Regions from separate parts of the Paenibacillus sp. FSL P2-0136 genome, predicted to be linked through region 1. Evidence: a T-box and tRNA genes for the amino acid it is inferred to sense, from the RefSeq annotation. Region 1 holds a T-box; the other holds one or more tRNA genes.
What was found. A T-box is a leader RNA that pairs with one kind of tRNA and senses whether it is charged. The one in region 1 lies ahead of lysS (lysine--tRNA ligase), so its partner is inferred to be a tRNA-Lys.

Region 1 (15,978 bases):
GCACTGGATGAGGCGGTAGGCAGCGGCGGGCAGCGTCAGTCTGTTCAATTGCTGGTGGCGATGATGATAATGACCCACAAGCGTGTTAACCGGGAAAACAAAGGCTGGACGGTCTTCCTGTACGATAACCCGTTCGGTGAGATGGTCTCGAATAACGTGCTCGATCCGGTCTTCGAGATCTCGAAGGCGCTGAAGTTCCAGTGGCTGATCGTCACGCCGCCGGAGCTGGTCAAGAATGATGTCAGCATCCGCTTCGGCGTGTACTGGCAGCTGTATTTTGGCGGAGATAAAGGGGATGCCCTGGATTCGACCCTGATCAAAGGCGGGCGCAAGCTGATCCCTGCTTCATTATTCTAGTTAATCTAACCAATCCAATAGACAGGTGGTAGTGTGATTATGATGAACTTAAAATCGGCAACGAAATTAGCTAACGGTGTAGAAATGCCATGGTTCGGGCTGGGTGTCTTCAAGGTACAAGAGGGTCAGGAGGTTATTGACTCGGTCAAAGCAGCCATCAAGGCCGGTTATAGAAGTATTGATACGGCATCCGTCTATGGAAATGAAGAAGGGGTCGGACAGGCTATCCGTGAATCGGGAGTTGCGCGTGAGGAGCTGTTCATCACCACCAAGGTATGGAATACAGAGCAGGGCTATGATTCTACGCTGGCTGCATTTGACCAGAGCTTAAGCAAGCTGGGACTGGATTATGCCGATCTGTATCTGGTACACTGGCCGATCCGGGCCAAATACAAAGACACCTGGCGCGCACTTGAGAAGCTGTATGCGGACGGTAAAGTCCGTGCCATCGGAGTATCCAATTTCCAGATCGATCATCTGGAGGATCTGCTGGCTGACGCCACCGTGAAGCCGATGGTCAACCAGGTGGAGCTGCATCCGCTGCTTAACCAGCAGGAGCTCCGCGAATATTGCAAGGCACAGGGCATTCAGATTGAAGCCTGGGCCCCGCTGGCCCAAGGGCATCTGCTGGATAATGAGGTACTGGCAGATATTGCAGCCCGACACAACAAAACACTGCCGCAGGTCATCCTGCGCTGGGATCTGCAGAACGGAATCGTGACGATTCCGAAGTCGGTCAAGGAGGAGCGGATTATTGCGAATGCCGATATTTTTGACTTCGAGCTGTCTGAAGAGGAGATCAGCCGGATCAACGGCCTGAACCGCGATCAGCGCTTCGGCTCTCACCCGGACCGGTTCAACAACGAGTAAAGGGCCCGGCGGTCTCTTTCGAATATTTGCTAGATTCGGACATACACATAAGAGAGATGGAACTATAAGTCCATCCTGTGCGTAACCGATATAGTAATAAAAGAGATTTGAGAAGCCGGAGGGGTAACTATGAATCGTAAAAGTATGCAAGCAGCACTTACCGCCATCCTGATGATTGTGCTTCTGCTGCCGCTGGCACCCGGGCGGGCGGAGGCTGCTGTTCCGAAACATTCAGAATCATTCTATGTGAATGACTTTGCAGGCGTAATTGATGAGAAGACCGAGAATTACATGGTCAACTATGGGGTGAAGCTCTATCAGGAGACCGGTGCGCAGGTAGTGCTGGTCACCGTGGATTCGACGAACGGCGTTTCTATGGAGAAATATGCGACCTCGCTGTTCAATTCATGGGGAGTGGGCTCAGCGGACAAGAATAATGGACTGCTGCTGCTACTCTCCATTAAGGACGATGATTACTGGGCGGTTCCCGGCAAGGGACTGGAGAATGAACTGAACAGTGGTGTAATCTCGAAGATTCTCTCGGCATCGCTGGAGCCGGACTTCGCAGCCAAGAAGTATAGCGCCGGTGCGAATAAAACCTATGGCGCCTTCATTCAGAAGCTCGGCGGAAGCTACTCGGAAACACTAGGCACCCGAAGCTATGTCTCGGATAATGCCGGAATCCTCCCGCAAGTCACCAAGGATTATCTGAACCAGTCCAGCAACCGTTACGCGGCTACCACCGGGAGCGGAATCTATGTGGTAACTGTTAAGAATACTGGCGGTAAGAGCCTGCAGGATTACACCTATGCGAAGTTCGCCGGGGTTGCTGCCGGTCCCAGAGATGTGATGCTGGTGCTGGATATCGGCGGGGATAACTATCATGTGCTACAGGGCAAGTCGATCGACAGAGTGCTGACGAATGAGCGGATCAGCGGGATTCTGAATACGGTGCTGGAGCCTAAATTCGCGGCAAAAGATTACGCTGGCGGTGCAACGGGGACGGCGAATGCCTTCTACAGCTTCTTCCTGGCCCGGGCAGATGCTGCTTCGGGACAAGCCGCAGGCAACTCCACATCTACAGCAGCCTCCAACGTCAGCAAAGCACCTGTGACAGCGAAAGAACCTGTGAAGCTGATGCCTGTCTCCAGAACGAAGGGGATGATGATTCTCGGGATTTTCCTGGTTCTTGTCGCACTAATCAGTCTCGCGGCTGCCGCGCGCAACCGTTATGTTGCCCGTTACGGGATACGGCTGAATCCGCATAACCCTCGCAATATCCGGCGCTACGGCGTCTGGACCGGTCAGCCCGGCTATGGCTACAGCCAGAGAAGAAGATACCGGCGGCCGCACCATCACTCCTCCTCGGGGAGCGGCTCATCCAGCTCCAGCAGCTTCTGGGGCAGTAACTCCGGGGGCGGAGGTTCTTCGAGCGGAGGGGGAGCGGGGCGGTATTCCTCCTCTCATAGAGAATCGAACAGTGGAGGAGGGGGTTCTTCCAGCGGTGGCGGCTCTGGCCGGCACTCCTCTGGCTCTTCCGGTGGTGGAGGAAACTCCGGAGGTGGCGGCAGCGCAAGCAGCGGTGGCGGCGTGGGCAGACACCGGTGAGCCGGACACACTAACCCGTTAAGGGTTAGGCATTGTTCGTCAACATTCTGAAGTGTAACACGCATAGAATGGACAAGAAGAGGAAGCCGTGCAGGGATGCGCGGCTTCTTTTCAAAAGCACAGTGCAACTGGAAAGGAAGGATTGATCTTATGAGTAAATCTACACTTGTCCGCCGGATGAAGTCCGAAGACATTACATGGATACATGAAGGGCTGGCCCCGCATGATGTCAGCAAACCCGTAGAGTATATTGAACATTGTTGGCAGGAGAACGTAGAGAATAAACGTCTTACGCTATTAGCCTTCCATGAGAATCTGTTTGCAGGCTGGGGACATATCGTGTATACCTCACACTATCCTTATTTTGTAGAGAATCACATCCCTGAGATCCAGAATCTTGATGTGATTCCTACCTTGCGGAAATGCGGCATTGGCAGTGTGTTGATGGACGCTCTCGAAGCAGAAGTGTTCGCAACATTCGATACGATTGGAATCGGGTTTGGACTGTATGACAGCTACGGTACGGCCCAAAGGCTGTACACCAAACGCGGCTACATTCCGGATGGCCGGGGACTCATGTATGACAACAAGCCTGTGGTTCCTGGAAGTCAGGTGCGGGTGGATGATGAGCTTATTCTATACTTGACAAAATCAAGGTAGAGCACGAATTACCATTACTATAGCGGCAGTCAGGGATATTAATGTCCGGGCTGCCGCTATTAGGTTTCTTTAGATTTTTCAGCATCATAGCGTGCCAAAAATTCAGAAACTATTTCAGGATTTGTCATAAGCGCCACCGATTCATTCTCTAATTCCTCAGCCAGCTCATCGTCGGTCATGGATACAAAGAAGGTAATGTCCTCTTTGGTTTGATTATATTTTGTGAATAAATCGTCCTTGGTTTCATTAACAGCCTTGGCAATGATTTTGACCATTTCATCTTTATATTGGTATACATTATCCTCTGCATATAAAAAACGGCTGATATGATTGAAATGCGAATGCTCACCATATTGAAATTCGGAAATTGCCCATTTGTAATAAAGCTCTGTTTCAGCATCATCACATAAGCCTTCACTTGTCATATCGGCAATATGTCTGGCAAGTGATTGCTCTGTATTGACAGCAAGGAACAGAGTGACAAAGTCGCTATCGGTCCCGACTGCGCAGACATATACCTTCTCATGTGCTACTTCGGCCAATATAGCTTCAAGGTCAGCCACCAAGCCCTCGCGAATCCGTTGTTCAAATTCAGTAAGAAAAGCGTTCATTATAACCCTCCTTATATTACGATTAAGTATGACTTCACTTATAGAATAGTGGCGTTGCGTATAGGAATGCAAGCACCTGTCCTTATTTCCGGTTTGCGTCCGTAAGCGCATTCTCCCGGATCGTATTCAACTCCTCTGCACTGAACAATCCGCTCCGATACAGATTAACGAACTCGTCCGACACACTCTGGTCAAAAATAATCATATCATCAGTGTTCACCGTGACTGTGACGCCATAATCATAGAGCTTGCGGATGGGATGTGACGCATAATTGGCCACCCGGGAAAGCAGAACATTGCTGGTAGGGCAGATGTTAAGCTGGATATGATGGTCGGCAAGCCACTTCATCGTCTCCGGTGATTGTGCGGCTGCGATGCCATGCTGAACCTGATCGAGCTCCAGTTCCTCCACAGCTTGTTTTACCAGATCAGATGTACCAAACTCCCCAACATGCGCTTTGAGAATTAGCCCTTGTTGCTTCGCCATGCGGAACACCTGCTTAAATCCGGGAACGGCAAACTCATCGCCAAAGATATCGAGGGATTTAAAGTAGTTATGTTCCAGATATTGTTCGAGCATCTCAATGGTTTCTTGAATCGGCGTATGGGTGAGAAAAGCAAGCTCCGGGACAAAATGAATCTCTGGTGCAAACCGCTGGTGAATGCCCTGGATGGTCTGAATCAGTGTTGCTATAGAGCCGTCAAACCATTCTTCTTCCCCCATCGTCACACTCATATGCAGCAATTGAACACCGTCTGACTTCGCTTGAACAAAGGACGCCTCAATACGCTTCTCATAACCGATTCGCCCAGTCAGTAAAGGCTTGATATAGCGGGCATTCCACCGGTTCATCTCCCCAAGATCCTTATATGTTGGACATTCCGGTATAGCCGTACCGCACCAGGCACTTATATACCGTTTGTTGCCTCCCCGGGTGATATGGTTGTGCAGATCGCCTTTAGGTATTTGCCGGATGCTGTCCAGATTGTTCTGCTCCAAGGCTGTGATGAATTGCTGTTTCATGCCGCTGTCCTCCTATGTTTTAATTGGGCCGGCCTGCGCTTATATGAACTAGTTTACAGTTTCTGGACAGAGTTAAACAAACTGAAACTTTTAAATCAGAGATTTCGTCTATCATGGAAGTTGTGAGTTTATAGACTTAACCATTATCAGTATGTTAGGGAGGATTTCAGAAGTGAGCTCTTTACCACAACGTTCAACTGTCCGCAAGAAGAAGACACCGGCGCGCAAGCGCAAGAAAAGAGGGTTCTTCCGCACACTCTTCAGGGTGTTCATGGTCTGTTTCATTCTGGTTATAGCAGCCGGAGGCTGGCTCTATTTTGCACCGTCAGCCCAGAATACGCGCTTCCTGATCGCAGATACGCTGATTACAACTCAACACCGGCACTGGGCCAAATATATTATCGGCGAAGAGGAACTGAAGCACCGCGTCAGCGATTATACCAAGCGCTTCGAGGAGATGGGCGACGAGGTAGATACCCATGAGATCAAGCCTGAGCCTGTAAAGGAAGCGGAGCATACACCGCTCGTCCAGATTGAAGAAGTCACGGGCAGCGGGTATAGCGGCTATGTCATGATTGTGAACGATCCCAAGAAGGTTCGCCTGGGTGTGCCTAGCAAAATCGGCTCCGGGGAAAAGGTATCCAGCATGGTGGCGCGGACAGGGGCTATCGCCGGGGTGAACGGCGGCGGCTTCGCCGATCCGAACTGGAAGGGCAATGGCTTCAAGCCGATCGGGCTGGTGATCTCGCAAGGGAAGCTGTTCTACAATGGACTGGGCGGCAAGAAATCCACACAGATTGTCGGCATCGATAAGGAAGGCAAAATGGTCGCCGGTAACTACACTCTGGATCAGCTCAGCAAGATGGGGGTGCAGGAGGCGGTTTCTTTTCAGCCACGGATTATTGTGAACGGTAAAGGCCAGATTAAGAATGCCGCCGAAGGCTGGGGCATCGCGCCAAGAACGGCTATGGGCCAACGGGCGGACGGTGCGCTCATCTTCGTAGTGATTGACGGGCGGCAGCCGGGCTACAGCATCGGGGCGAACCTGTATGATGTGCAGCAGATTATGCTGAAGCATGGGGCGGTCATCGCGGCCAATCTGGACGGGGGATCTTCGACGGTGCTGGTGAAGGACAATGAGATTGTCAACAAGCCCTCTTCGCAGTATGGAGAGCGTTACTTGCCGACGGCATTCCTGGTATTCGATGACCCCGAGAACGCGAAGATCAAGAATATCTGGGAAGGGCTGGACCCGGCCAAGATCGACGCAGGCAAGAAGCGCACCCAGTAACATACGCTAGGTTCCCCTGCTTCATAATCAATAGTAGATCAGACGCGGCAGGTGTGCTAGGATAACAAGTAAATTCTTATTTTGCTGAACCTGCCAGGTGAAGTCCATGATCGGAGGGGGAAAAGGTTTGACTTTGCAGCAGCTCCGCTACGCAATTGAGATTGCGAACAGCGGCTCTATGAATGAAGCGGCCAAACGGCTATTTGTGTCGCAGCCCAGTCTCTCGAATGCTATCAAGGAGCTGGAGAACGAGCTTGGCATCACGATTTTCGAACGGAATAACCGTGGGATCAGCATCTCGGCGGAAGGCATGGAATTCCTGGGCTACGCCCGGCAGATTATTGAGCAGACTGAATTCATGGAGAACCGCTATACCGGTAAGAAGCGCAGCCCGATCTATTTCTCGGTATCTACACAGCATTATGCGTTTGTTACGGATGCTTTTGTGAAGCTGATGAAGGAGAGCAAGGTGCAGGAATACAATTTCAGCCTGAGAGAGAAGCAGACCTATGAGATCATCGAGGATGTGCGTACCCTGCGCAGCGACATCGGGATTCTGTATATCAACGAGAGCAACTACAAGATCATGAACAAGCTGTTCAGTGACGGGAACCTGAAGTTCACCCCGCTGTTCAATACGAATCCGCATGTATATGTGCGGGAAGGGCATGTTTTGGCTGCAAAAGAGAGCATTACGGCCGAGGACATTCATCCGTATCCTTACATTACTTTTGAGCAGGGGGATAACAACTCGCTGCATTTCTCGGAGGAGATGCTTAGCTTCACGCAGATTGAGAAGAATATTAAGGTGACGGACCGGGCCACACTGACTCATTTGCTGCTCGGAAGTGATTCGTATACCGTGGGGACCGGGATTATGGCCTCTGAGCTGGATGATGCGGGGCTGATTACGATTCCTTTTGACAGCAAGGAAGTATTCTCTGTCGGCTGGATCGCCCACAAGGACCGCAAACCGAGTGAGATTATGTCTACATACATTGATATTCTGAATGATCTGGTGTCGGGTAATGTTTTCGAGCTTGAATCTTTCTTACTATAAGAGCAGGAGGGACGTATGAGCAGTCCAGTGATCGGATCGACAAGAAATGCACCGCCCTTCCGTTACGACATTGTCGGGAGCTTCCTGCGTACAGAGGAGATCAAGAATGCACGCAACCTGCATGCGGAAGGTGAGCTAACTGCGGGACAGTTGGCGGAGATTGAGAATATAGAGATTGAAAAGCTGCTGCAGCAGGAGAAGGCGCTTGGGCTGAAGGCTGTGACCGATGGCGAATTCCGCCGCTCCTGGTGGCATCTGGACTTCTTCCTGGGGATTGAGGGTACTGGAAAGATCACTCTTGGCGGTACTCCCGGCGCTTCCAAGGAGCAGACGAACCGGGCGGAGAGCTTCAGAATTACCGGTAAAATCGCCTTCGGGGACCATCCCATGGTCGCGGAATTCCGTACCTTGCAGCAGATGGCCGGAGAGACGCTGGCCAAAATGACGATTCCATCACCCTCTTTGTTTCATTTCGTGCAGGAGTATAACGGAAACGAGATTTATTCCGATACCGAAACGCTGTACGGAGATATCATTCAGGTGTACCGGACGGCGATTCAGGCCTTCTATGATGCCGGTTGCCGTTATCTGCAGCTGGACGATACCACCTGGGGGACGCTGTGCAGCGGCAGACATCGTGCTCATCTGCGCAGCAGGGGCGTTGACCCGGATCAGTTGGCAAAAGATTACGTCCGGCTGATTAATGAGAGCATTGCCAGCCGCCCGGCGGACATGACCATTGCCCTGCATGTATGCCGGGGCAATCTCCGCTCCACCTGGTTCGCCGCCGGCGGGTACGGGCCGGTCGCCGAGGAGCTTTTCTCGAATACGAACGTGGACGCGTTCTTCCTCGAATACGACAACGAACGCTCCGGCGACTTCGAGCCGCTGCGCTTCATCCGGGACCAATTCGTTGTACTGGGACTGGTGACAACCAAGCATGGCGGCCTGGAGAGCAAGGAGCAGCTCATCGCGCGTATTGAAGAAGCTACACAGTACGTAGACATCAACAAACTGTGTCTTAGCACACAATGTGGCTTCGCCTCCTCGGAGGAAGGCAATATTTTGACGGAAGAAGAGCAGTGGGATAAGCTGCGGCTGGTGATTGAAACGGCGAATGAGGTTTGGGTGTAGGTTAGTGGGGAGGATTGCCGGGGGGCGATCCTCCTTTTTGGCGAGGGAGCGCTAGGCAGCGGGCTGTGGCGGATCATAGGTGGATTTCCTCCACTTGCTGATTAATGAACGGACTTTGCCGGGACAACAGTTGGATAAACGACACTTAATTTCTCCCATATTCCGCTGTAGCGGCATATCCCGATCCAGTAGTTGCTGTTTTTCCATTTGTTTACCTGAAACTATTAGAAACGAGGGAAATAAGATACGTTATTCCATTTGTTTGCTGCGGAGGGTGGGGTTGTTCTGTGTGCATGTAGTTGTAGTCTTCTTCTTTAACCATTCTGTACCAACCGTAGAGATTCCCTCTACAGTATAATGTTGGGAGCGGATTCAAGACTGAGGCTATATCTCTGGAGGGAATATCATGGTTATTGAACTACGACCTGTATCGGTCGAGAACTGGTATGATTGTACGCAGTTAAAGGTGAAGCAGGAGCAAGAAAGTGTTTTTCCTGCGCCTGTGGTGTATTGGATTGCAGAAGCGAAATTTGTACAAGAGTTTGAACTGCGGGCTATCTATTCAGGAGCTGCAGTGGCCGGATTTATTGTCTTTTGTACAACTCCCGATGAGGACGGTAACTGCTGGATACCAGCCCTTATGATTGATGAACATCATCAAGGACAGGGTTATGCCAAACAAGCCATGGGAAAGTTAATCGAGCATATGCGAAATGAAGGGTGTACCCGATTAATGATCGGACATAGACCCGACAATCAGATTGCCGGGTCGTTGTATGAGTCGCTTGGATTCCAAAAGGTCAGTGAAGAGTTATGTGACGGTGAGGTTGTGCGTTGTTTGGAGCTTAATCAATAATAGGGTATTAACTTCTATCTCACTGTTGCTGCGGAAAATTTCAAATTTGACATGCTTATATAGTACAATCTAGGTTCAAGCTCCTCTCCGGTGTTGGGGTCTTTATATCTCATTGTGATTAGGAGCTTGTCATGATATCTCGAAATATTAATCATATAATACCTTTTGTCATCAGCATTAAACGTAGTTTTTCTAATTGTGCCGTTTGAGTAACTCAATAGATATAAGTCATTTTTTTGTCCAAACGATTGATAAAATAAACCTGAGAGTTCACTTTTTGCAGATTCTGAAGACATTTCAAATTCCGGATTAACCTCTATAATAGGGCGCAGAGATTTATTGTTTATTTTTCCTAAAAATCTTGTAATACTAAAATTCGCATAGTAGATATAATCGTTTGTAACAACAAAATTAGATACCCCTTGACGTAATTCACTCTGTGTCGCATCCGTAGAATTGGGTGAAATCGTCGACACATCAACGCTATTCTGGAATTTCATATCATGATCGTATACATCCAGAAACAACTTTGATTTACCATCCGAGTCTATTTTTAATCGTAATAATGAAATTGTATTCTCGTCAGATGTGATTTGCCGGATGGCTTCACCTGTATTTGCTTTGTCATCAAAGTCGAATTTCTTAAGAATCTTTCTCTCCTTCGTTTCTGAATTATATTCTTCTAACTCAGAACCGCCAGCAGCGATTACTCTAACCATTAATAATTTGTTGCCCACAGCGGTCATACTGTTATAGGGGAATCCGCCTGTTTCAGAAAAAACAACGGACATAGTATTGTTCTTTAAGTCTATTTTATAGAGACGAAGTGTTCTGCTTGTAATATCCGATATCTCACCAGTTGTGACAAACATGTATAAAGAGTTATCGATAATGGTTGTATCATTCTTAGCTTCATATGACCAATGTTTAACTGTACCTAGTTTTATATTTTCTTTTGTTTTAAAAATGTAACGATAATAATCCATTTCGGATATTGAGTCAACAGACCCCGTTGGGATCTTATTGTAGATGATACTGTCATCGGTTAGCACTAACGCTCCATAACGCTCGATTTTTCCGATTATTGTATTGTTGATGTTATAAATTGAAATGGCTTCATTTGAAACCGTAGTATTGGGGGGCAGTGTTTGTTTCAAATCTTGTGTTTTTTGATTTTTGGCATGGTCATCACAACTACATAGTATCAGTATAAAAATCAAGCCAAGTAACCCTAGTATTCTTTTCAAACAAACCCTTCCTTTTCGTAGAAGCTCTTTCTATATGAATCTACTATATCATCCTTAATTAGACAATGCTTGTAATTAGATTCTTGTGATCTAGTTAATGAAAGCTTAAACGGCGGGTACCTTGTATTCATACTGACATAACCTAAAAATGGTGATTAAATATGGATTTATAAACAAATGTGTTTGAAAAGAATGAAATAAGAATTGGAAATAGGCTGGCCAAGCTTTTATAAGTTTCTGCAAGATTATTTTGATCTAAGTAATTGACACCGCCCTCCCTGCCGAAGTATTATTGCACATAACAACTTACAGCAACAAGCGATGAAGAGAAGAGTAAGCAGGCGGCAGCGTTCACAGAGAGCTCCAGAGTGGTGAAAGGGAGCAGCGAAGCGCCTGATCTGAAAAAAGTCTCCGAGCTGCATAGGGAATTGGGCACAAGGGTCCAAGGATGGTATGCCGGGTTCTCCCGTTACAGAGATAGGGTATAAGCGTCATGGCCGTACCCGAAGAGGCGGATCAGGCAACTTGTCCGTGAACAGAGGTGGTACCACGAAGCTTATCCAAGCTCTCGTCCTCAAGATATTGATCTTGAGGGCGGGAGCTTTTTTGCGTTCACAGGCGGGCAGCTCCGAGCGCAGTCAAGCAGGCTCCAAGTAAGATTCATACTATCAGTAGAGGTGATTCATTGTGCATTGGGCAGAAAAAATTGCAAACCGGTTAATCGCGGAGCATCCGCAGCGGCAGACGTATGTATGTGCATCTGGGATCAGTCCGTCCGGGTCCGTTCATATCGGGAATTTCCGCGAGGTGGTAACGACTGCATTTGTGGCGAAGGCGCTGCGGCGGGCGGGGAAGGAGGTGCGGTTTATTTTCTCGTGGGATGACTTCGACCGGTTTCGTAAAGTTCCGGCCCATATCGATCCCGGCTTCGCTCAGTATATTGGGCTGCCATATTCGAAGGTGCCTTGTCCGTATGGCTGTCATGCTTCGTATGCGGCACATTTCGAGTCGGAATTCGAGCAGGCGCTCCAGGTATTTGAGATTGAGCCGGAGTTCATTTATCAGAGCCGGGAATACCAGTCAGGCCGTTATTATCCGCAAATTCTGCACGCCCTGCGCCGCCGGGGAGAGATTTACGATATCCTGATGTCGTTCAAGACAGGTGGGAGTTCAGCGGATGAGCGGGCGGCATTCTATCCCATCCATCTCTATTGCGGGCAATGCGACAAAGACTCGACCACCATTCTGGACTACGACGACACGGCGGAGACCGTGGCTTACCACTGCGGCTGTGGTCATTGCGATACTGTACATATTCCGCAGGCGGACAATATCAAGCTGCACTGGAAAATCGACTGGCCGATGCGCTGGCAGCAGGAGCAGGTCGTATTCGAGCCGGGAGGCCGGGATCATTCGTCAGAGACAGGAAGCTATAATGTGGCTGCGGTAATCGCAGAGCAGATCTACGGGTATTCGCCGCCCATGTATGAGCCATATGAATTCATCAGTATTAAAGGCAGTTTCGCCAAAATGTCCAGCTCCTCCGGGCACAATTACACTCCAGATGATCTGCTAGAGGTCTATGCCCCTGAGAACATCCTGTTCCTGTTCGCCAAATACCAGCCGAATGCCGCCTTTCATATCGGGCTGGATGAGGATGTGCTGCGCAACTATGCGGAGTTCGAGCGGTATGCTGCGGGAGCACGGGCAGGCACGCTAACGGGCGATCTTGCAGGTGCGCTGGAGCTGTCTCTGCGAAGCGACTCCCCGGTGAGTGCTGGAAGCAACGTTAGCTTCGGCCAGGTAGCCAGTCTGCTTCCCTTAATCAACTTCGACAGGGGAAGGCTCCGGGAGATGTTCAACAGAAATAATGTGGAGATTGATGAACTCCGGCTTCAGAGGGTGGCGGACCGTGCGGAATACTGGATTAGGAACTGGATGCCGCACAAGCTGGTGACGATCCAAGCTTCGCCCAACTATGCATATTATCACTCCCTTACTGGAGTGGAACTGAGATGGCTGCGGAGCTTGTGCATTCTGCTGCGGAGCAGGGAGCTGGACGAGACGCAGCGGATGACCGAAATCTACGCCATTTGCCATCATGAAGACAAAAAGACGATGCGCATCCAACAAAAAAGACTGTTCACCATCATCTATCAGCTGGTGCTTGGTGCAGAGGAGGGGCCTCGTCTGCCTTGGCTGATTCAGGCAGCCGGAACGGAGCGGATGCTGAATTTGCTCGAATTGTGAAGGAGTGTGGACTGCCCTTTACGGGATAGATCGAACAGAGGTATAATATACAAGACTGTTTTTAATCAAATGTTGGAAAGCGAGCGGTAACGATATGGGTCGTAAATGGAATAATATTAAGGAAAAGAAAGCATCCAAGGATGCGAATACAAGTAAGGTCTACGCCAAGTTCGGGGTAGAAATCTATGTTGCAGCGAAGAAGGGCGAGCCTGATCCGGAATCCAACCGGGCGCTGAAGGTCGTTCTGGAGCGTGCCAAGACCTACAATGTACCGAAGGCGATTATTGACCGTGCCCTGGAGAAAGCCAAGGGCAGCGGCGATGAGACTTACGTTGAGCTGCGTTATGAAGGTTTCGGTCCAAGCGGCTCGATGATTGTAGTCGATGCGCTCACGAATAACGTCAACCGCACGGCTCCGCTGGTCCGTTCCACGTTCAGCAAGAACGGCGGCAACATGGGCGTCAGTGGATCGGTTACGTATATGTTCGATCCGACAGCGGTAATCGGGGTAGAAGGCAAATCAGCGGATGAGGTGATGGAGCTGCTGATTGAAGCAGACCTGGATGTCCGCGATGTGCTGGAAGAAGACGAGGCGGTAATCGTGTATGCTGAGCCGGATCAGTTCCATGCGGTACAGGAAGCCTTCCGCGGCGCGGGAATCACGGAATTCACCGTAGCCGAGCTGACGCTGCTCCCGCAGAACTATGTAGCTATTCCTGAAGATGCGCAGGCTCAGTTCGAGAAGCTGATCGATGCGCTCGAAGAATTGGACGATGTGCAGCAGGTCTACCACAACGTGGATTCGGAAGAATAGAATAGCGGTAACTTGAATGAGCGGGCAAGCCGATTTCCAGGCTTGTCCGCTTATTCTTTCGTGTTGTTGTACAGGAAACTATAGTTTCCTCCTGTTGTGGACCCAATGTATGTGGAAAACAACATACAATGGCCTACCAGCTGGCGCATGGCCCAAATGTATATGAAAAACAACATACAATGGCCTATCACGCTGGCACATGGCCCAAATGTATGTGAAAAACAACATACATTGGCTACCAAGCTGGCGTATGGCCTAAATGTATGTGGAAAACAACATACACTGTATTAGCGCGCAGGTAATCCCATTCACCCGTAAGGGTGATTTTGTTCAGTGAGAATGGAGAGGAAGAATTGGAATGGAAGTCTTTCGATTAGTCAGTGTGGTCCATGTATTTCTGATTAAGGACGGACAAGTCCTGCTGCTGAGACGGAAGAATACAGGACATCATGACGGGGAGTATGGATTGCCTGCCGGGAAGCTGGATGGCGGCGAGCCGCTGCATACCGCTGCCATCCGCGAGGTCCGGGAAGAATGCGGTGCGGTTATAGCTCCCGCCGATCTTACCCTGATCGGAACGATGCACCTGCGGACCTCCGGGGATGAGCGGGTGGATTTCTTTTTCAGGGCGGAGCAGTGGAGCGGAGAGATTCGCAACATGGAGCCTGACAAATGCGATGAGGTAAGCTGGTTCCCGGTGGATGCGCTGCCGGAGAATATCATCCCGTTCGTACAGGAGGCCTGGAATACATTCAGGGACGGCGTGTGGTATGCCGCTCACGGATGGAATTAGATTAGAGTAGCGGGGGGATGGCGCAGTAATGGAAGACTGGACGCTCAGTATGGTTCTTATATTGGTGGTATGCGGATTTTTGGCCGGATTAATTGATTCTGTAGTGGGCGGCGGCGGACTGATCGCGATTCCGGCGTTGCTGGCGGTAGGGATTCCGCTTCCGCTGCTGCTGGGCAGCAGTAAATTGGCCGGTTCGATGTGCTCGCTGACCAGCACCGCCTCGTTCGTGCGTTCCGGCAAAATCAATTTCAAGCTGGTGCGGACGCTGATCCCGCTGTCGATCATTGGAGCGATGGCCGGAACGCTGACTGTCCGTCAGGTGCCTTCCGAGTTCCTGAAGCCGCTGGTGATCGTGATGCTGGTGGTCATTACAATCTACACCTTGTTCAAAAAAGCCTGGGGAGACGTCTCCACCTTCTCTGCCAGCAACGGTAAATTACGTCTGGCGGGAAGCATGGCAGCGCTCATAATCGGCTTCTATGACGGGTTCTTCGGCCCGGGAACGGGGTCGTTTCTGATTTTCGCTTTTCTGATGATGGGGTTTGAATTTGTCACCGCCGCAGGCAACGCCAAAATCCTGAATTTCGCCAGCAACATCACAAGCCTGCTTACATTCATTGCCCTGGGCTCTGTCAGTTACACCCACGGGCTGATTCTGGGGATTCCGATGGTGATTGGAGCCATTGTCGGCTCCCGGATGGCGATCCGCAAAGGGGCAGCGTATATTCGGCCGTTATTCATTACAGTCACTGTCATATTGATCGGCAAGCAAATATGGGATACGATGCATTAAGCACAACTAATGGAGTGGATGAGATGGAGATCAAGCTTATACATAAGGAAGAAGTATGGAAGCTTAGGCATGAAGTGATGTGGCCTGAGCGGGAGCCGGATTATATTAAGCTGGCAGATGACGATCAAGGCAAGCATTACGGGCTGTATGTGGGGGAGCGTCTGGTTTCTGTGTTATCCCTCTTCGTCAACGGCACAGATGCACAGTTCCGCAAATTCGCTACCCTGGAGCTGGAGCAGGGCCAGGGCTATGGCAGCAAGCTGCTGAAGACGGTTCTTGCGGAAGCGGAGAAGGCGGGGGTGCGGCGGATTTTCTGTAATGCCAGAACGTACAAGGCAGGCTTTTACAAGAAATTCGGCATGCAGAGAACGGATGAAGTGTTCAGCAAAGGCGGCAAGGATTACGTGGTCATGGAGAAGTTCTTCGGACCTGCAACGGACGCGAATGGAGGAGCTTAAGGGATGACCAAGAAGCTATATTATGATTCAGCTTATATTCAAGAATGGAGTACCGTGATCACTTCCGCGATAGAGCGTGAAGACGGGAGCTATGTGACGCTTGCGGAGACGACCTTCTACCCGCACGGCGGCGGACAGCCCTGCGATACGGG
Region 2 (15,978 bases), 1.2 Mb from region 1:
CTCTTACTTCCTCCTCAAAACGATCATTCACAGCGTCAAGACGCTCCTCCAGCACCCAGGCAAAAATCTCATCCTTACTCTTTACATAATGGAATATCGCACCCTTAGATAATTGCGATTGCTCCATAATATCCTTTAAGGTGATGGCATGACAGCTCTTGTCCCGCAGCAATTCCTTCGTTGCATCCAACAACTGCCGGATGGTCTGCTTCCGCCGGTCTGCGTTCTTCATTGCTATTCTCCTCTTCTGCCTTACATAGTTAAGATTGGGTTAATTTAAAATATGATTACTGTTGATTATACATACCGACCGTTGGTTTGTAAATTAGTGTGTAAATAAAAAAAGGTTCGGAATGTTTCGGATAACGTGGATTAATTCCTCCATCATTTCTCCGGCTCCCGCACCCGTGATTTTAATACCTGTCCGATTTGGATCGTATATCCAGTTATACCTCTTCATCCTCTTCATCTTCATCAAAACCGCTATATTGATCCGGTGCCTCTCCCTCGATCTCCGTGACCATAGGCAGTTTTTGTCCCGGCTTCACTTCAGTCTCTCCCAGATATTGAACAATCATTCTCCACTCATCGCCATAATCGAATAGGAGCAGCATCTTTTGTTTGGGGGTATGAAAAACTTTACTGATTTTCGCTTTTTGCACTCCAGGAAACCTATCCCCCGCCCCCACATCAGCAAATGATTCATAGCCTTCCTCAGAGCGTGTCCAGTTTTTGAGATTATCATAGAATCCAAAGGCATGATCCAGATCAAAATCAAAAGATTCAATCGTAACTGCCGCAAGATCGTACAGCGACGCCTTTGCAGAAATTGCAATCTTCCGGGTAGGCCGACCACGCACCGCACCGTTCCAGTCGCTTAAGGTTACTTTGAATAATCTGGCTTGTTCATTCATGGTCATCGGACTCTCCCCTTTTATCAATTCATTCTTCCTCACGCATTCTCCGAACCTCATTGTACAGTTTTTTTGCTTCATTAGGCGTCAGTATACCTTCAGATTCCAGAATATCGTCAATTGAATAGTCATCTTCAGCTAGCTCACTAGTTGTTTGTTTATCCATTCTTTTTGGCACAAGCATGTTTGATTTCAGCCTCCTATGAGGATTTAAGGATAATATACATGCAAACAATAAATAAAAGAAAACAAAAATATAAATCCTCTATAGTATACTGCACGATTAGAACCTCTGTAACTACTTATTGATTCCTGGATTTGTAGCGCTATAATAAGAAACATAGGTTGTGAAGCACACGCCGCTTGTAATGCTCTGCCCCTTCCGAGTTAGATTCTTGGAGAGGGTTGAGTATTGAGGCGGCTTTTTTGCGGGAAAAATAAACGCTAAGTTGAGCGTTCGAGGAGGAGTACGGATGCCGCGATTTGAGCAGCAGTACGAGGAATGGTTAGTTAGCAATCTGAAGAATGAGAGCAACCACAGGCGCAAGGAGCTACTTAGCAAAGGATTAGGACACGGAACAGTTGAATTTCTCCGCAAGGTATGGTTTCCGGCAATCGGTAATTTCGATCATTTGTTTCCAGAATGGGAAGTGCGTGATTTCAATAACGGGTACCGCTATCTGGACTTGGCTTATATACCTGGAGATGCAAAAGGCGGGATTGGGATTCAAGGCTATGGACCTCACGCCAGAGATCTGGATGTCAGACGCTTCAAGGATCTATGCCGCCGGCATTGCTTACTGGCCCTTGATAGTTGGACTTTTCTTCCTATTGCTTATCCTTCGATTATCGAAGAACCCAAGCAATGTCAACAGTTGGTGTTGTCTTTTATCGGCAAATTCATTGCGACGGATGTTTCTTCCACATTAACTTGGCTGGAAGCGGAGACCCTTCGTTACGCAAGACGTCTGCTCAGGGCATTCACACCTTTCGAGCTTGCTAAGCATCTCAGGGTAACGGATAGGCACTCCAGACGAATTCTGCATCATTTGGTCGAACAACAGTTACTGGATGTGGCCGGAGGACAGCAGCGTTATCGGACATATCAGCTTAGAGTTTAACGTATGTTTAGGAGCATGAATTATAAAGCTGATATGGTAAAAACACTTGAATTCCGTGGCTGTGAGCGTGAGAAGTAGAGGTATCAATCAGCTGTAACGGACCGAGGCGCACCTATTTCTACAAAAAGCACAATTTTCCCAAGCTTACGGACTCAGATGGCGCTATTTACTAGATTTCATCTCATATATGGATGGTGAAAAAGCAATAAGCGCGATATGGTCCGTTAGCCCTTTTAATTATGCTGAATAAAGAACATAAGGGCTGTGGGGTCCGTAGCAGTCCTTTAGACACATTTTGAACCGAAGGATATCGATGGAAACCATATTTCGCAGTTGGGGTCCGGGGTCCGGGGTTCGGGGGTTCACGGTTCGGGGGTTCACGGTTCGGGAATAGACCTCAACTCTTGCTTATTCCCCCACTTAATCATCCGTATCCCCTGAAACAGCAAAAGAACGGCATCTCTGCCGTTCTTCATGTGATGGACTCTCAGGGGCTCGAACCCTGGACAAATAGATTAAGAGTCTACTGCTCTACCAACTGAGCTAAGAGTCCGTATGAAATTGGTGGAGCCAAGGGGGATCGAACCCCTGACCTCATCGCTGCCAGCGATGCGCTCTCCCAGCTGAGCTATGGCCCCATATTTTTTACAATTTTTCCAATTTAGAATTACATTATGTATTCTAAAATCTGATCTGAGCGAGAAGCTCAAGTCGCTTATTCATCAATGTGTTTCGTAGGCGACTTCTATATAATACAGAAATCTGCTTTCAGTGTCAACACTTTTCCGAAATTAATTTTGATACAAGACGCTCCACCCGGGAGCTGACCTCTCAACCTCAAGGCCAGCCCCACTACCCCAATCGAATCCTTCACTTCTAAACGGCAAAGCTTACAGCCCGTCCAGCTCCTCAGTCTTGGACAGCAGTCCCTTCAGTTCCTTCATGAACATGTTAATGTCCTTGAACTGGCGGTACACGGACGCGAAGCGGACGTAGGCTACCTCGTCGACAGGGTAGAGCTGCTCCATGACCAGCTCGCCGATCTGGCGGCTCTCGATCTCGGCGAGAGCGATGCCGCGCAGGCTTTTCTCCACCTCAGATACGATGACCTCCAGGCGCTCTACAGGGACCGGACGCTTCTCGCAGGCACGGATCAGGCCGCGGAGGATTTTGTCACGGCTGAACTCTTCACGGCTGCCGCCTTTTTTGATCACAATCAGGGGGGTCTCTTCAATCATCTCGAAGGTGGTGAAACGGCGGCTGCACAGCTCGCATTCCCGCCTGCGGCGAATGGACTTATTCTCGTTGGCCGGGCGCGAGTCCAGGACCTTGGTATTGGTGTGGTCGCAGTAAGGACATTTCATAAGCTTCTTCACTTCCTCATCATTAGAATGGTCAGGCCCCGTCCCTTGATACACAAGGGCTATGCGGGCATCATTTAATTTCCAGAAAACACCGTTTATTTGTTGTTATGAATCTGACATGTCCGGCACATAATACAGTTACCAACCGATAGGAGGTGAACAGCAATGAGCCAAAATAACAACTCCAATAACCTGGTAGCTCCAAACTCACGCGGTGCCTTGGAACAACTGAAATATGAAGTTGCCCAGGAACTAGGTATCACCCTCTCCCCAGACGGATACCAAGGCAATAAAACTTCTTACGAAAACGGTTCGATCGGTGGTTACATCACTAAACGTCTTGTAACCCTGGCTGAACAGCAACTGGCAGGTCAGTACAAATAATACCTGCTCACACGACATAAGCTTGCCTAAGAAGTATCGAACGGCCTCCGGCCGTTTGATGCTTCTTTTTACATAACAGCAGCAGAAGTAACAAGCACCCTAGAACTCACTATAGAGCTCGGTGTATTGATCATAATAATAAATTACACGCTGTACGTAGTGACGGGTCTCACCGAACGGAATGTCCTTCACAGAGGCTTCTGTTCCGTCCCATTGCCCTTCATCCAACCAGCTCTGCACCTTACCAGGTCCGGCATTATAGGCGGCTATGACCGCTATACGGTTGCCGTCGAACTGCTTGGACAGCGTAGACAAATACCAGGTGCCCAGTTCAATATTGGAGGAGGGCTCTTCCTTCAGCCGCTCCAGCGACACTTCGGGGAGCTTGGCCTTTTCGAGCGCCCACTTGGCGGTATCCGGCATGAGCTGCATGAGCCCCAGTGCGCCTTTTTTGGATTCGCGGCCGGTCTTATAATTGGTCTCCACACGGATGATGGACGCCACCAGGAATGGGTCCATCTCATACGTCTGGCTGTGCTGGCGGATCTCTGCTTTATAATAAATGGGATAAAACCATGACATCCAGTTGGAGCCAAGAAACAGGATCGCGGTGAAGCCTATGAACAGCAGCAGCAGGACTCTTTTTTTGCGCAGCCACTTCATCATATCAGGCCCAGCCTGTCCCACAGACGTCCAACCTGAAGCTCGGCAGATTCAGGATCACCGCTATTGTCGATCACATAATTCGCTTTCCTGCGCTTCAGTTCAATATCTATCTGGGACCTCAGCCGGTCCTCAGCCTGTTCCAGCTTCATTCCGCTGCGCTCCATGAGGCGGGCTAGCTGCACCCTCCTCGGAACATAGACCACAATAATCTGATCAAACAAGGAATCCAGCTCTGATTCGTAGAGCAGCGGAATGTCCACAATGACCAGCCGGTGCGGATTCTCCTGTTCAAGCGTATACATCCTGTCCTTGATCTCCCTGCGTATTGCCGGATGGGTCAGGTTATTCAGTGTCTTGAGCGCCTCCGGGTCCCGGAAGACAATCTCGCCAAGACCTGCCCGGTCCAGCGAACCGTCAGGCAGCAGAATGCGGTCTCCAAAAGCCTCCACCGCCGCCGCCAGCACCGGGTGCCCGGGGAGCATCACCTCTCTGGCGATGACATCGGCATCCACCAGTGCAGCTCCCTTGCGGACAAACAGTGCAGACACGGTGCTTTTTCCCGAAGCGATGCCTCCGGTTAAGCCTATAATCATGTACTCACCTCATAATAACTTCATTATACCCATTACAATTAATAATATCGCGGGCAGCGCAGCGGCATGCTTCATCCAGTAGCTGCCTGATAATCTCAGTCCTGTCTTCATTCCCATCAGCAAAAAGGTCCCGCTGAATACAGCGATCATCAGCGAGGTGGACCACGGGCTGAATCCGAGCAGTGCCGCACCAAGGCCGGCACCGAAGGCATCCAGCGACAACGCGATCCCCAGGATCATAGCTTCCATGGAGGAGATGCTCCCCGAGGCATCCATATCGGCGGAAGAAGGCGTGCGGAGAATCTGTATAACCACGCCCAGATGGCGAAGCTCCAGCGAGAATACAGCCGGCTTCAGCTCTGCCTCAGCACTCTGTGCGGCAGCAGCCGTCTCCCTCCTGATCTCCTGCCCGGGCGCAGCCTCTTCCTGCTCCTTCTCCTTCTGTGTCAGCATCTGGAACAGGGACCAGCAGCCCATTAAGACGAGAATAACCGCTCCGACACTGGAAGCGGCATTCGGGGAGACTACCTTTGCCAGCAGCACGCCGACCTGCATAGAACCATAAATGACGACCCCTGAACAGAGCGAGATAATGATAATGGAGAGCAGGGGAATTTTCATTTTACGCAGTCCATATGTAATGCCTACACCAAATCCATCCAGACTAAGCGCAAACGCAAGCAACAGCAGTGACAACAATGGGCTAAGCACCCGCAATCCCTCCCGTGAAGAACCGGAGCCGGAGCTCCGATTCGCCATAATCAGCAATCTTCACACATTATATGGGCGGGACGGGCAGGAAGTGCCTGCCTTTATACATAACGGTTATAACTCAGATGTAACTAGCCTGGAAACGGGCTGTAAATGCGGCGCTGACTCTAAATAAATATTACAGAATCAGTACAGGTACCGGCTGGCAGCTGGGACAATAATGCGTTCCCCGTCCGCCGACCACACTCTTCTCAATCAGCGTGCCGCAGGTGGCACACGGCTGATCCTTGCGTCCGTAGATCTTGTGCTGATCCTGGTAGCTCCCGCTCTCCCCCTGGCCGTTGACATATGACTTCACGGAGGAGCCTCCGGCATTCACTGCTTCCGTCAGTGTTGCGACAATAGCATGATGCAGTCTGGCCAGCTGATCCTCCGAGAGGGACTTCGCGGTCTCCTCCGGGTGGATGCCTGCACGGTGCAGGGACTCATCTACATAAATATTGCCGATACCTACTATATATTCCTGATTGAGCAGTAGCGGCTTGATCTTGGTGCTCCGCTTAACGACAATCTCCTTGAACCGTTCCAGCGTGAAATCGGCATCCAGCGGCTCCTGCCCCAGCTTGTTCAGCGGCTTCAGCTGCAGATCCTCTCCCGGCTGGAACAGATGCATCGTCCCGAACTGGCGCACATCCGTATAACGCAGCTCCGTCCCATCTGTGAAATGGAAAATAACATGCGTATGCTTGTCCAGCAGCTCGCCCTCACGGTACACCCCGTAACGGCCCTCCATCCGCAGATGGGAGACCATCACCAGCCCGTCAAATACGAAACGCAGGAACTTGCCTCTGCGCTCAACCGTTACCACTGTATGGCCTGCCAGCATATGGGCAAAGGCCTGAATATCATCCGGGCGCTGAATGATCCGCGGCAGCCGGACGGTGACATGCTCTATCTGCTTGCCTGTAATTAACTCATTAAGTGTTCTTCTGACTGTTTCGACTTCCGGCAATTCCGGCATCATGGCTCACCTCCACTCCATTATACCGGATATCTGCCATGTGCGGGGAGCCTATTTCGCTTCGTACCAGTTGCTGCCATAACTTACCTCTGCCTTCAGCGGAACAGACAGCTGCAGCGCTCCGGCCATCACCTCGGGCAGCAGCTGCTTCATCTGCTCCAGCTCCTCCTCCGGCACCTCGAATACTAACTCATCGTGTACCTGGAGCAGCATCCGGCTCTTCAGGCCGCGCTCATGCAGCGCCTTGTCCATATGAACCATGGCCAGCTTGATAATATCCGCAGCGGTTCCCTGAATCGGCGTATTCATCGCCGTACGTTCTGCGAAGGACCGAAGATTGAAGTTCTTCGCATTGATCTCCGGCAGATAACGGCGCCGCTCCAGCAGCGTAGTCACATACCCCTGCTTACGGGCCTCGACTACGATATCATCCATGTAACGGCGCACACCTTGGAACACCTCGAAATACTGCTCAATGAACCGGGCCGCTTCCTTACGCGGAATGTTCAGGTTCTGAGACAGCCCGTAATCGCTGATGCCGTACACAATCCCGAAGTTAACTGCTTTGGCGGAGCGGCGCATATTGCTGTCCACACTCTCGGCAGGAACGCCGAATACATCCATGGCGGTCTTAGTATGAATATCCATATCCTCGACAAAAGCTTCCTTCATCCGCTCATCACCTGAGATATGCGCCAGCACACGCAGCTCGATCTGCGAGTAATCCGCCGCCAGAATCGACCAGCCCGGCTCGGAGGGCACGAACACCTTACGGATCTTGCGGCCCTCTTCGAGCCGGATTGGAATGTTCTGCAGGTTCGGGAACTGGCTGCTGAGCCGGCCCGTGGCCGCAATCGTTTGCCGGTAAAAGGTGTGTACCTTGCCGGTCTCCGGCGAGATTTCCTTCATCAGGCCTTCCACATACGTGGATTGCAGCTTGGCAATGGTACGGTATTGCAGAATCAGGCGCACAGCGTCATGATAAGGCGCAAGCTTTTCCAGTACCTCGGCATCCGTCGAATACCCGGTCTTCGTCTTCTTCACGACCGGCAGACCCAGCTTCACGAACAGAACCTCGCCCAGCTGCTTCGGAGAATTAAGATTGAATTCGGTTCCGCAAGCGGAGTAGATCTCACTGACCAGCCGGGAGATCTGGGCTTCAAATTCCCTGCCGAGCTGGACGAGATCATCCTTGTTAACAGCAATGCCCTGCTTCTCCATATCGGCGAGAATCCGCGACAGCGGCATCTCCAGGTCCTGGAACAGACCGGTCATGTCCGTCTTGTCCAGCTCCTCCTGCTGCTTCTGTACAATGCCAAGCACGGTCGCACTCTTACGGGCGACATGCTCACCGAGAATCTTAAGCTCAGGAATTCTATATTTGGCCCCTTTGCCGAAGACATCCTCATCCGGCGACAAGCGGGGTAGGCCGTATTTCGTGGTCAGGTCATTCAGATTCTGGCTGGCTTCGGTCGGGTCCAGCAGGTAGGCGGCCAGCTGAACATCGTTAGCGGCTCCGGCAAAAGCAATCCCCTGCCAATGCAGCGCCAAATCGGCACGGTGCAGATCATACCCGCTCTTCGGCGCCTGCCCGTCACCGAGCCAGTCCCGCAGGGGTGCTGCCGCCTTACTCTTCAGCAGGGCAAAAGGCACAAAGTAATGCTGCTCCGGCGAAGACAGCCCCAGACCGATCACTTCGGCACGGTGCGGGTTCTCCCCGTTAGATTCCACATGCAGGGCGGAGATGCCCGGCAGTGCCTGAACCAGCTCGCTTATTCCGTCTTCGTCAACAATTGTAATATTAAGCTCTTCGGCTTCCATCACAGGGGAACCCGTCAGGCTGCCGTCCGCCGCATGTGAATAGGCGCTCAGCGACAGGCGCTCCAGCAGCGAGCGGAATTCCAGCTTGGCGAGCGCAGGCCCAGCCGTGTCCGTGTTAATCCCGCTGAAGACCATATCCTCCCACGTATGCTCAAGCGGAACCTCGCGGTAGATCGTCGCCAACTTTTTGCTCATGACGGCGCTGTCCGCGTGCTCCTCCAGCTTCTCTTTCATCTTGCCCTTCAGCTCACCGGTTCCGGCCAGCACGCCCTCCACCGATCCGAACTGCTGGAGCAGCTTAAGCGCTGTCTTCTCCCCGACTCCCGGCACCCCGGGAATATTGTCGCTGGCATCGCCCATCAGCCCCTTCAGATCAATGATCTGCTCTGGGGTGAGATCATATTTGTCACGGATCTGCTTAGGTCCGTAAAGTTCCACTTCCGTAACTCCCTTGCGCACCAGCGCTATGGTGGTATGCTCGGAAGCCAGCTGCAGCATATCCTTATCCCCGGACACAATCATCACCTGACGGCCGGCGGCATCCGCTTCCCTGGAGATGGTGCCGATAATATCGTCAGCCTCGTAGCCTGCAATCTCGAATTGCGGAACCCCCAGACCCTTCAGCAGCTCCTTGAGCAGCGGGAACTGCTCGGACAGCTCCGGCGGGGTCTTCTGGCGCCCGCCTTTATACTCCTCATAGCCTTCATGCCGGAAGGTAATCTTCCCCGCGTCGAAGGCCACAATCATATGTGTCGGTTTATGCTCCTCCAGCAGACGCAGCAGCATCGTCGTGAAACCGTATACCGCATTCGTCTGCTGTCCCGCTGTATTCGTCAGCGGCGGCATGGCGAAGAACGCCCGGTAAATGATATTATTTCCATCAATGAGTATCAGCTTGTCCACACTAGCACCTCGCCTTTTTCTTGCTTTCTCCTTACATAGTAACATATGCTCCGCACCAAGACGAAATGGCTCTGCCACGAATCGCCGCTTTATGCCAAATAAAAAACAAGCCCCCGGAATGAAGGCTTGCCTCTGGCAGTCTATACTGTTATTGGTTCAAATCCGGACGTTTACCTGTAACCAGATACACTACACTCTCGCCAATATTCGTGGCATGATCGGCAATCCGCTCAATGTAACGGCCAACCAGTGTGAGCAGCATCGCCTGATTCACTGTCTCAGGCTTCTGAACCATATAAGTATACAGTTCGTTAATCATCGCGCTGTACAGTCCATCGACCTGATCGTCATCCTGCGCCATTTTGTAGGCCAGATCCGTATTCTCGTCCAGATAAGACTGAATAGCCTCCGTGGTCATGATCGTAACAAGCTCAGCCATGCGCGGAATATCCACGAGCGGCTTAATCAGCTGCTGTCCCTGGATGCGCATCGTTACCTTGGCTACATCCAGTGCCAGATCGCCCATACGTTCCAGATCGCTGGAGATTTTGAAGGCTACAATAATGCGCCGCAGGTCCTTCGCCACCGGCTGCTGGGTGATGATCAGCCGCGAGCCGATCTCCATAATCCGGTCTTCCATGGCGTTCAGCCGCAGGTCGGCTTTGACAATCTCCTGAGCCCGTACCGTATCAAGGGTCTGCAGGGCCAATATCGCACCATCCAGGGCATCCGTTACATGCTCGCCCATCTGCTGCAGCAGAGAGCGCAGTTCTTCCAGATCTTTATCGAATTCTTTTCTGCGAATCATATCGAAAGTGATCCTCCTCACAAACATTTGGTCATATCGGGTGAACAAGAGTGAACCTAAGACTTACGAATCAGCCATTCTTAGCCGAAGCGGCCGGAAATATAGTCTTCTGTGCGGGAATCCTTAGGGTTCGAGAACAGCAGCTCCGTGTCCGCAGCCTCCACAATAACACCGTTCAGGAAAAATACTGTGCGTCCCGATACCCGGGCGGCCTGATGCATATTATGCGTGACCATTACAATCGTATACTTATCCCGCAGCTCCTGGACCAGTTCCTCAATCTTGAGTGTGGACACCGGGTCGAGCGCAGACGTTGCCTCATCCATCAGCAGAATATCCGGCTGTACGGCAAGGGCTCTGGCAATACAGAGACGCTGCTGCTGGCCTCCGGACAGACTTAAGGCCGACTTTTTGAGGAAATCCTTCACTTCCTCCCAGAGTGCAGACTGGCGCAGACTTTGCTCTACCAGGACATCCAGCTCGGCTTTGCTCTTCACACCGTGCAGACGCGGGCCATAAGCCACGTTATCATAGATCGACTTGGGAAAAGGATTGGGCTGCTGGAACACCATCCCCACCTGCTTGCGCAGACTCTCCACTTCAATCTCGTCGCTGTAGATGTTTTTGCCGCCGATATTCACTTTACCTTCAATACGTGTTCCGGGAATCATGTCGTTCATACGGTTAAGGGTACGCAGCAGGGTGGATTTCCCGCAGCCGGAGGGTCCGATAAACGCAGTCACCTGCTTCTCCGGAATCTGCAAATCCACCTTCTTCAGGGCATGGAATGACTCATAGTAGAGATCTAGCTTCTCTATGTCAATGATGGATTTCATTAGTTTCTGTTGTCTCCTTCTCATCATCTTCGTTCCCCATGATAAGCTTTCAGTGTAAATAGAGCTCCAGAGAATTGTTAACGCAGTGTAAAAATCCTTGTACAGTTAGACAATGCCGGAGGAGAAGTTCCTTATCTTGTGAGAAAAGAACACCGTCATGTTAAATGACCGGTGTTCTCTTCTTGTTGACAACCAGCTTGTAGCCCACGCCGCGGATGGAATCGATATGCACGGATTCAGGGTCAAGCTCCAGCTTCTTGCGCAGGGAGCTGACATGCACATCGACGGTACGCTGGCCTCCGATATAGTCGAAGCCCCAGACCGCATTCATCAGATCATCCCGTGTCAGGACAACGCCCGGCTTGCGGGCCAGATACAGCAGTACTTCAAATTCCTTCGGCCGCAGATTGATGCTCTGTCCGCCCAGCGAGACTTCATAACGCTCGGGGTAGATCTCCAGCTGTCCGAGAATAATCGTCGATGCAGACACCGCCGTCTCGGGCGGAGCTTCTTCGGCAATACCGGAGATCCGCCGCAGTACAGCGCTGACCCGCGCCAGCAGCTCGGATACGCCGAAGGGCTTCGTAATATAGTCATCCGCCCCGGACTTCAGCCCGCGGACGACATCCTCTTCCGCATTCTTGGCCGTCAGCACAATAACCGGTGTGCGGATGCCTTGTCCACGTAATTTATCCAGAATGTCAATGCCGTTCATGCCGGGCAGCATCAGATCCAGTACGATCAATTCAAAAGGTTCTCTAGTCGCACGGTCATATCCTGCCGTTCCATGATCCTCCACCGTCACCTCGTAGCCTTCCTGTGTCAGGTTGTACGACAGCAGCCGGGCCAGTGTCGGTTCGTCTTCAATGACAAGCAATCGTTGTGCCATAGGTTCCCCCGTCTTTTATAGGTTATTAATTTTACAAAACTGCACACATGCACATCATAGCACCACAATGTTAACTTGGTGTAAAATCATAAATTTATTCTCTATTGATCCGTTATGATCCGCAGGGTTATAGATTCTCTTCCTGCAGCAGCGGCAGTTCAAGGATGAACGAGCTGCCGATGCCCAGATCGCTCTCAACGTTAATTGACCCGCGGTGCAGCTCAACCAGATGCTTCACGATGGATAGACCGAGGCCGGTTCCGCCGGAGCTTCTGGAGCGGGCTTTGTCCACCCGGTAAAAGCGTTCAAAGATCCGGGGCAGATCCTTGCGCGGAATCCCCATCCCCGTATCACTGACTGTAAAGCGTACGCTCTCGGTGCCATCCTTCTTCTGGATGCTCACTGCGGTGACTCTGACATTCCCCCCGTCCTGGGTGTAGTTGATCGCATTGGAGAGCAGATTCATGAAGATCTGGCGAAGCTTGTCTTCATCTCCCTCAATGAATAGCTCCGCAGGCACATCCGAGCTAAGTGTAATCTTCTTCTTCTCCGCTACCTTGCTGAGCGTCTCCAGCACGGAGTCGAAGAATTCGATTAGATGAACCGGGGAGCATTCCAGCTGAACGCGTTTGGATTCGATTTTGGACAGCTCCAGGATGTCGCCGATCAGGCGGTTCAGACGTTCATTCTCATCGTAAATAATCTGCAGGAACGAACGCGCCGTCTTCTCATCCGTAACCCCCCCGCCCAGGAGGGTCTCGGCGAAGCCTTTTACCGCAGCGACAGGGGTCTTAAGCTCATGGGAGACATTAGCGACGAATTCGCTGCGCATTTTCTCAAGTCTGCGGATCTCTGTAACCTCCTGAAGCAGGAACAGCATGCCCCGGGAGCAGCCATCCTGAATCATCGGCACCCCATCCAGACGCACAATCCGCTCCACGGGATTATAGATGCTGCGCTCCTCGTGAATAGGTTCACCCGCGGACACTCCATCATCAATCAGCCGGGTAAGCTCATAATGATGCTTAATCTCCTTATAGGAATGTCCAGTCATCTCGCTGTGCTTCACATCGAGCAGCCGTTCGGCGGCCCGGTTGAGCAGGGCAATCTCCCCTTCAGCATTGATCATCACGATGCCGCCGGTCATATTGTCGAGTACGCTCTGCAGCAGGTCCTCATTGTCGCGGATAGTCTTCAGCTGGGCCTGGAGACTGTCGGCCATCGCGTTGATGGCTGTAGCCAGCTGGCCGATCTCATCCTTGCGCTTCATGGGCACCCGGGCATCGTAATCGAGATCAGTAATCCGCCGCGCCACTCTGGTGATCTGCTCCAGCGGTGAGGTCATACTGGAAGCCACCTTGTAGCTCACCAAGGTTGCGGCAATGAACAGCAGCACCAGCCCCCCTGCCATGATCATCCACGCCCGGTTCAGTCCTTCGGATACGGTATCGAGCCCCATCGACAACCGGATATAGCCGTCAAAGCCCTGATCGGAGGACACAGAACCCGCCACATACATCATTTCACGGTCTAATGTATCGCTGTAACGGATCGCCCGGCCAATCCCTTCCTTCGCGGCCAGCAGCTCCTCTTCGCGGGTAGAGTGGTTGTCCATCTCACGCGGATTCTTCTCCGAATCCCCAATGACCCGGCCTTGCTTCGTAATGAAGGTGACACGTGATCCGGTCAGTTCAGAGATCTTCTGGGCCTGATCGGTATAGTAGTTCAGGGCATCCGGGCTGCTGGTATCCATGAATGAGAAGGTGCCGGAGAGCAGCTTTATTTCCCGGGACATGTTCTCTTCCAGCACGGAAATATGCGAATCCTTGAACAGCTGAGCCATGGTGATTCCGGCCCCGGTCATTGATATTCCTATCAGTGCCATAAGTATGATGGTAAGTCGAATGCGGAATGGTTTCATCTGCGGCGGTCCTCTTCCCTCGTGTTTATGTCCATGAGAACACTCTACCTGCATTTTCGGCAAAATACCAGTTCCGGCGGCGATTATCAACGGGGTGTAAAATGTGCGGGGGCGAGGGAGGAGCGCTGTCTAAGATCCAAGAGCCTGGGCCGAGGATGGAGCGTTGTTTGAGATCCAAGAGCCTGGGCCGAGGATGGAGCGCTGTCTGAGATCCAAGAGCCTGGGGCGAGGGTGGAGCGCTGTCTGAGATCCAAGAGCCTGGGCCGAGGATGGAGCGCTGTCTGAGATCCAAGAGCCTGGGCCGAGGGAGGAGCGATGTCTGAGATCCAAGAGCCTGGGCCGAGGATGGAGCGCTGTGGGATCTATAATGGACGCTCCGCAAACGGACTGTTGTTCCGATCGCTGTTGTCTCCAGATTTTATTTATTCCCCTAAACGGTAAAAATCCGGACACAAAGGCGAACGCTGCCGCTTCTCCACAATCAGTCCGCCCGCTGCGCTGTTTAAGTGGTGGAAGTTACAGGGGAATCCTGTAAACCTCAGACCCTCGCACACATCCAGCACGCTCACCCTGCGCCTACATATTGTATTTGTTTTTCCGTATACATTTAGCTCCACGCACCTCGCACGTGCACATTGTGTTCGGTTTAATACGAAAATAAAAGTCGGGATGCGACTGATGCACCCGACTTATTTTCATTCCTGGGGGTGACAAGGCCTCTTTCTTGTCATGCCTGTTTTTCGCATACAGTCGCCCTGCATACCTCGAACGTGTCCTCGCACGCGTGTATTGTATTCGGTTTTCCGCATACATTCGGCCCGCACACCTCGCCACTGCCCATTATGTTCGGTTTTTCGCCTACATTTGGCCCGCATACCTCGCACATGCGCATTGTGTTCGGTTTTTCACACACATTTAGTCTGCATACCTTGCACGTGCGCATTATGTTCGGTTTTCCGATTACATTTGGCACGTGCACTCCCAACCTTGATGGCGTAAAGTAAGTTGTGTACCAAGATTTGGAGCCTAGTCAGGCACCAAAAAAGTAGGGTATCCTCGGGATTGCGAAACCACCAAGGAGGAACCCTACCAATGAATATTTTACCCGAAAGTTCGCTGAATAATCTATTTGAAAAACTTGTTAAAGATTTTGTGAAAGACAACATGGAACGCCTGTTGCGCGCCGAAATCCAGGGGTTTATGGAGAGTGAAGAAGCCGGCGCCAGCAATAGTCGCAATGGCTACTATACGCGAGACTTACACACGAAATACGGCCATATCGAGGATCTTCAGGTGCCCCGGGACCGCCAAAGCCTTTTCCAGACGCAGTTGTTTGAGCCGTACCAGCGGCGGGACGGATGGTTAGAAGAGGCCGTCATCCAAATGTATAAATCGGGCATGGGTACGCGGGATGTGGCCCGGTTCATTGAAAGTATGTTTGGCAGCCACTACTCCCCCACCACGGTCAGCAATATTACGGCTACGGTGCTAGACGATATCCACCAGTGGCAGAAACGGCCACTGAGCAAACGGTACTCCGTCATCTATTTAGATGGGCTGTACGTGAAGCTGAAACGGGGCACGGTTCGTGGTGAAGTGGTCTACTTTGCGATGGGAATTGACGAGGAGGGCCAGCGTCAAATTCTCGGGTTCTACGTGGGTGGCCAAGAGAGTTCGAATGGCTGGCGGGAGGTACTCAAAGACCTGTACGACCGCGGAGCGCAGGAAGTCCTGCTGGGTGTGTTTGACGGGCTACCGGGACTGGATGCGGCGTTTAAAGAGACCTATCCTCAGGCGGATGTACAGCATTGCGTAGTGCACAAAGTGCGGGCCACGTTTCATAAAATTCGGGTGGAGCACAAAACCGATGTCATGGAGGCGTTGAAAACCGTATATACGGCACCGGATGAAGTGGTCGCCCGGGCTAACTTTGATACGGTCAAAGCGAAGTGGAACAAGCTGTATCCGAAGGAAATGAGGTCCTGGGAGGAACAGTTATCCACACTCCTGACGTTCTACAACTATC

Region 2: it encodes a tRNA-Lys, which carries the amino acid that the T-box ahead of lysS (lysine--tRNA ligase) is inferred to sense. The anticodon was not compared.

The regions. Positions count from the first base shown of each region.
Region 1 covers NZ_CP150244.1:3,282,576-3,298,553, forward strand. The annotation lists gene NYE26_RS13730 (hypothetical protein) at 1-357, shown strand, start outside; gene NYE26_RS13735 (aldo/keto reductase) at 394-1,227, shown strand; gene NYE26_RS13740 (TPM domain-containing protein) at 1,357-2,835, shown strand; gene NYE26_RS13745 (GNAT family N-acetyltransferase) at 2,986-3,495, shown strand; gene NYE26_RS13750 (DUF4303 domain-containing protein) at 3,555-4,106, opposite strand; gene NYE26_RS13755 (hypothetical protein) at 4,189-5,130, opposite strand; gene NYE26_RS13760 (phosphodiester glycosidase family protein) at 5,282-6,421, shown strand; gene NYE26_RS13765 (LysR family transcriptional regulator) at 6,549-7,481, shown strand; gene NYE26_RS13770 (5-methyltetrahydropteroyltriglutamate--homocysteine S-methyltransferase) at 7,497-8,615, shown strand; gene NYE26_RS13775 (GNAT family N-acetyltransferase) at 9,022-9,471, shown strand; gene NYE26_RS13780 (hypothetical protein) at 9,486-10,718, opposite strand; T-box leader at 11,031-11,297, shown strand; gene lysS (lysine--tRNA ligase) at 11,406-12,968, shown strand; gene NYE26_RS13790 (YebC/PmpR family DNA-binding transcriptional regulator) at 13,063-13,782, shown strand; gene NYE26_RS13795 (NUDIX domain-containing protein) at 14,141-14,575, shown strand; gene NYE26_RS13800 (TSUP family transporter) at 14,604-15,368, shown strand; gene NYE26_RS13805 (GNAT family N-acetyltransferase) at 15,392-15,826, shown strand; gene NYE26_RS13810 (alanyl-tRNA editing protein) at 15,830-15,978, shown strand, end outside.
Region 2 covers NZ_CP150244.1:2,073,169-2,089,146, reverse strand. The annotation lists gene NYE26_RS08675 (TetR/AcrR family transcriptional regulator) at 1-232, opposite strand, end outside; gene NYE26_RS08670 (hypothetical protein) at 447-920, opposite strand; gene NYE26_RS08665 (hypothetical protein) at 943-1,098, opposite strand; gene NYE26_RS08660 (transcriptional regulator) at 1,388-2,035, shown strand; tRNA gene NYE26_RS08655 (tRNA-Lys) at 2,516-2,588, opposite strand; tRNA gene NYE26_RS08650 (tRNA-Ala) at 2,598-2,673, opposite strand; gene nrdR (transcriptional regulator NrdR) at 2,926-3,399, opposite strand; gene NYE26_RS08640 (alpha/beta-type small acid-soluble spore protein) at 3,565-3,783, shown strand; gene NYE26_RS08635 (lytic transglycosylase domain-containing protein) at 3,883-4,446, opposite strand; gene coaE (dephospho-CoA kinase) at 4,446-5,042, opposite strand; gene ytaF (sporulation membrane protein YtaF) at 5,052-5,753, opposite strand; gene mutM (DNA-formamidopyrimidine glycosylase) at 5,932-6,774, opposite strand; gene polA (DNA polymerase I) at 6,826-9,498, opposite strand; gene phoU (phosphate signaling complex protein PhoU) at 9,647-10,306, opposite strand; gene pstB (phosphate ABC transporter ATP-binding protein PstB) at 10,387-11,142, opposite strand; gene NYE26_RS08600 (response regulator transcription factor) at 11,303-12,031, opposite strand; gene NYE26_RS08595 (ATP-binding protein) at 12,159-13,952, opposite strand; gene NYE26_RS08590 (IS256 family transposase) at 15,045-15,978, shown strand, end outside.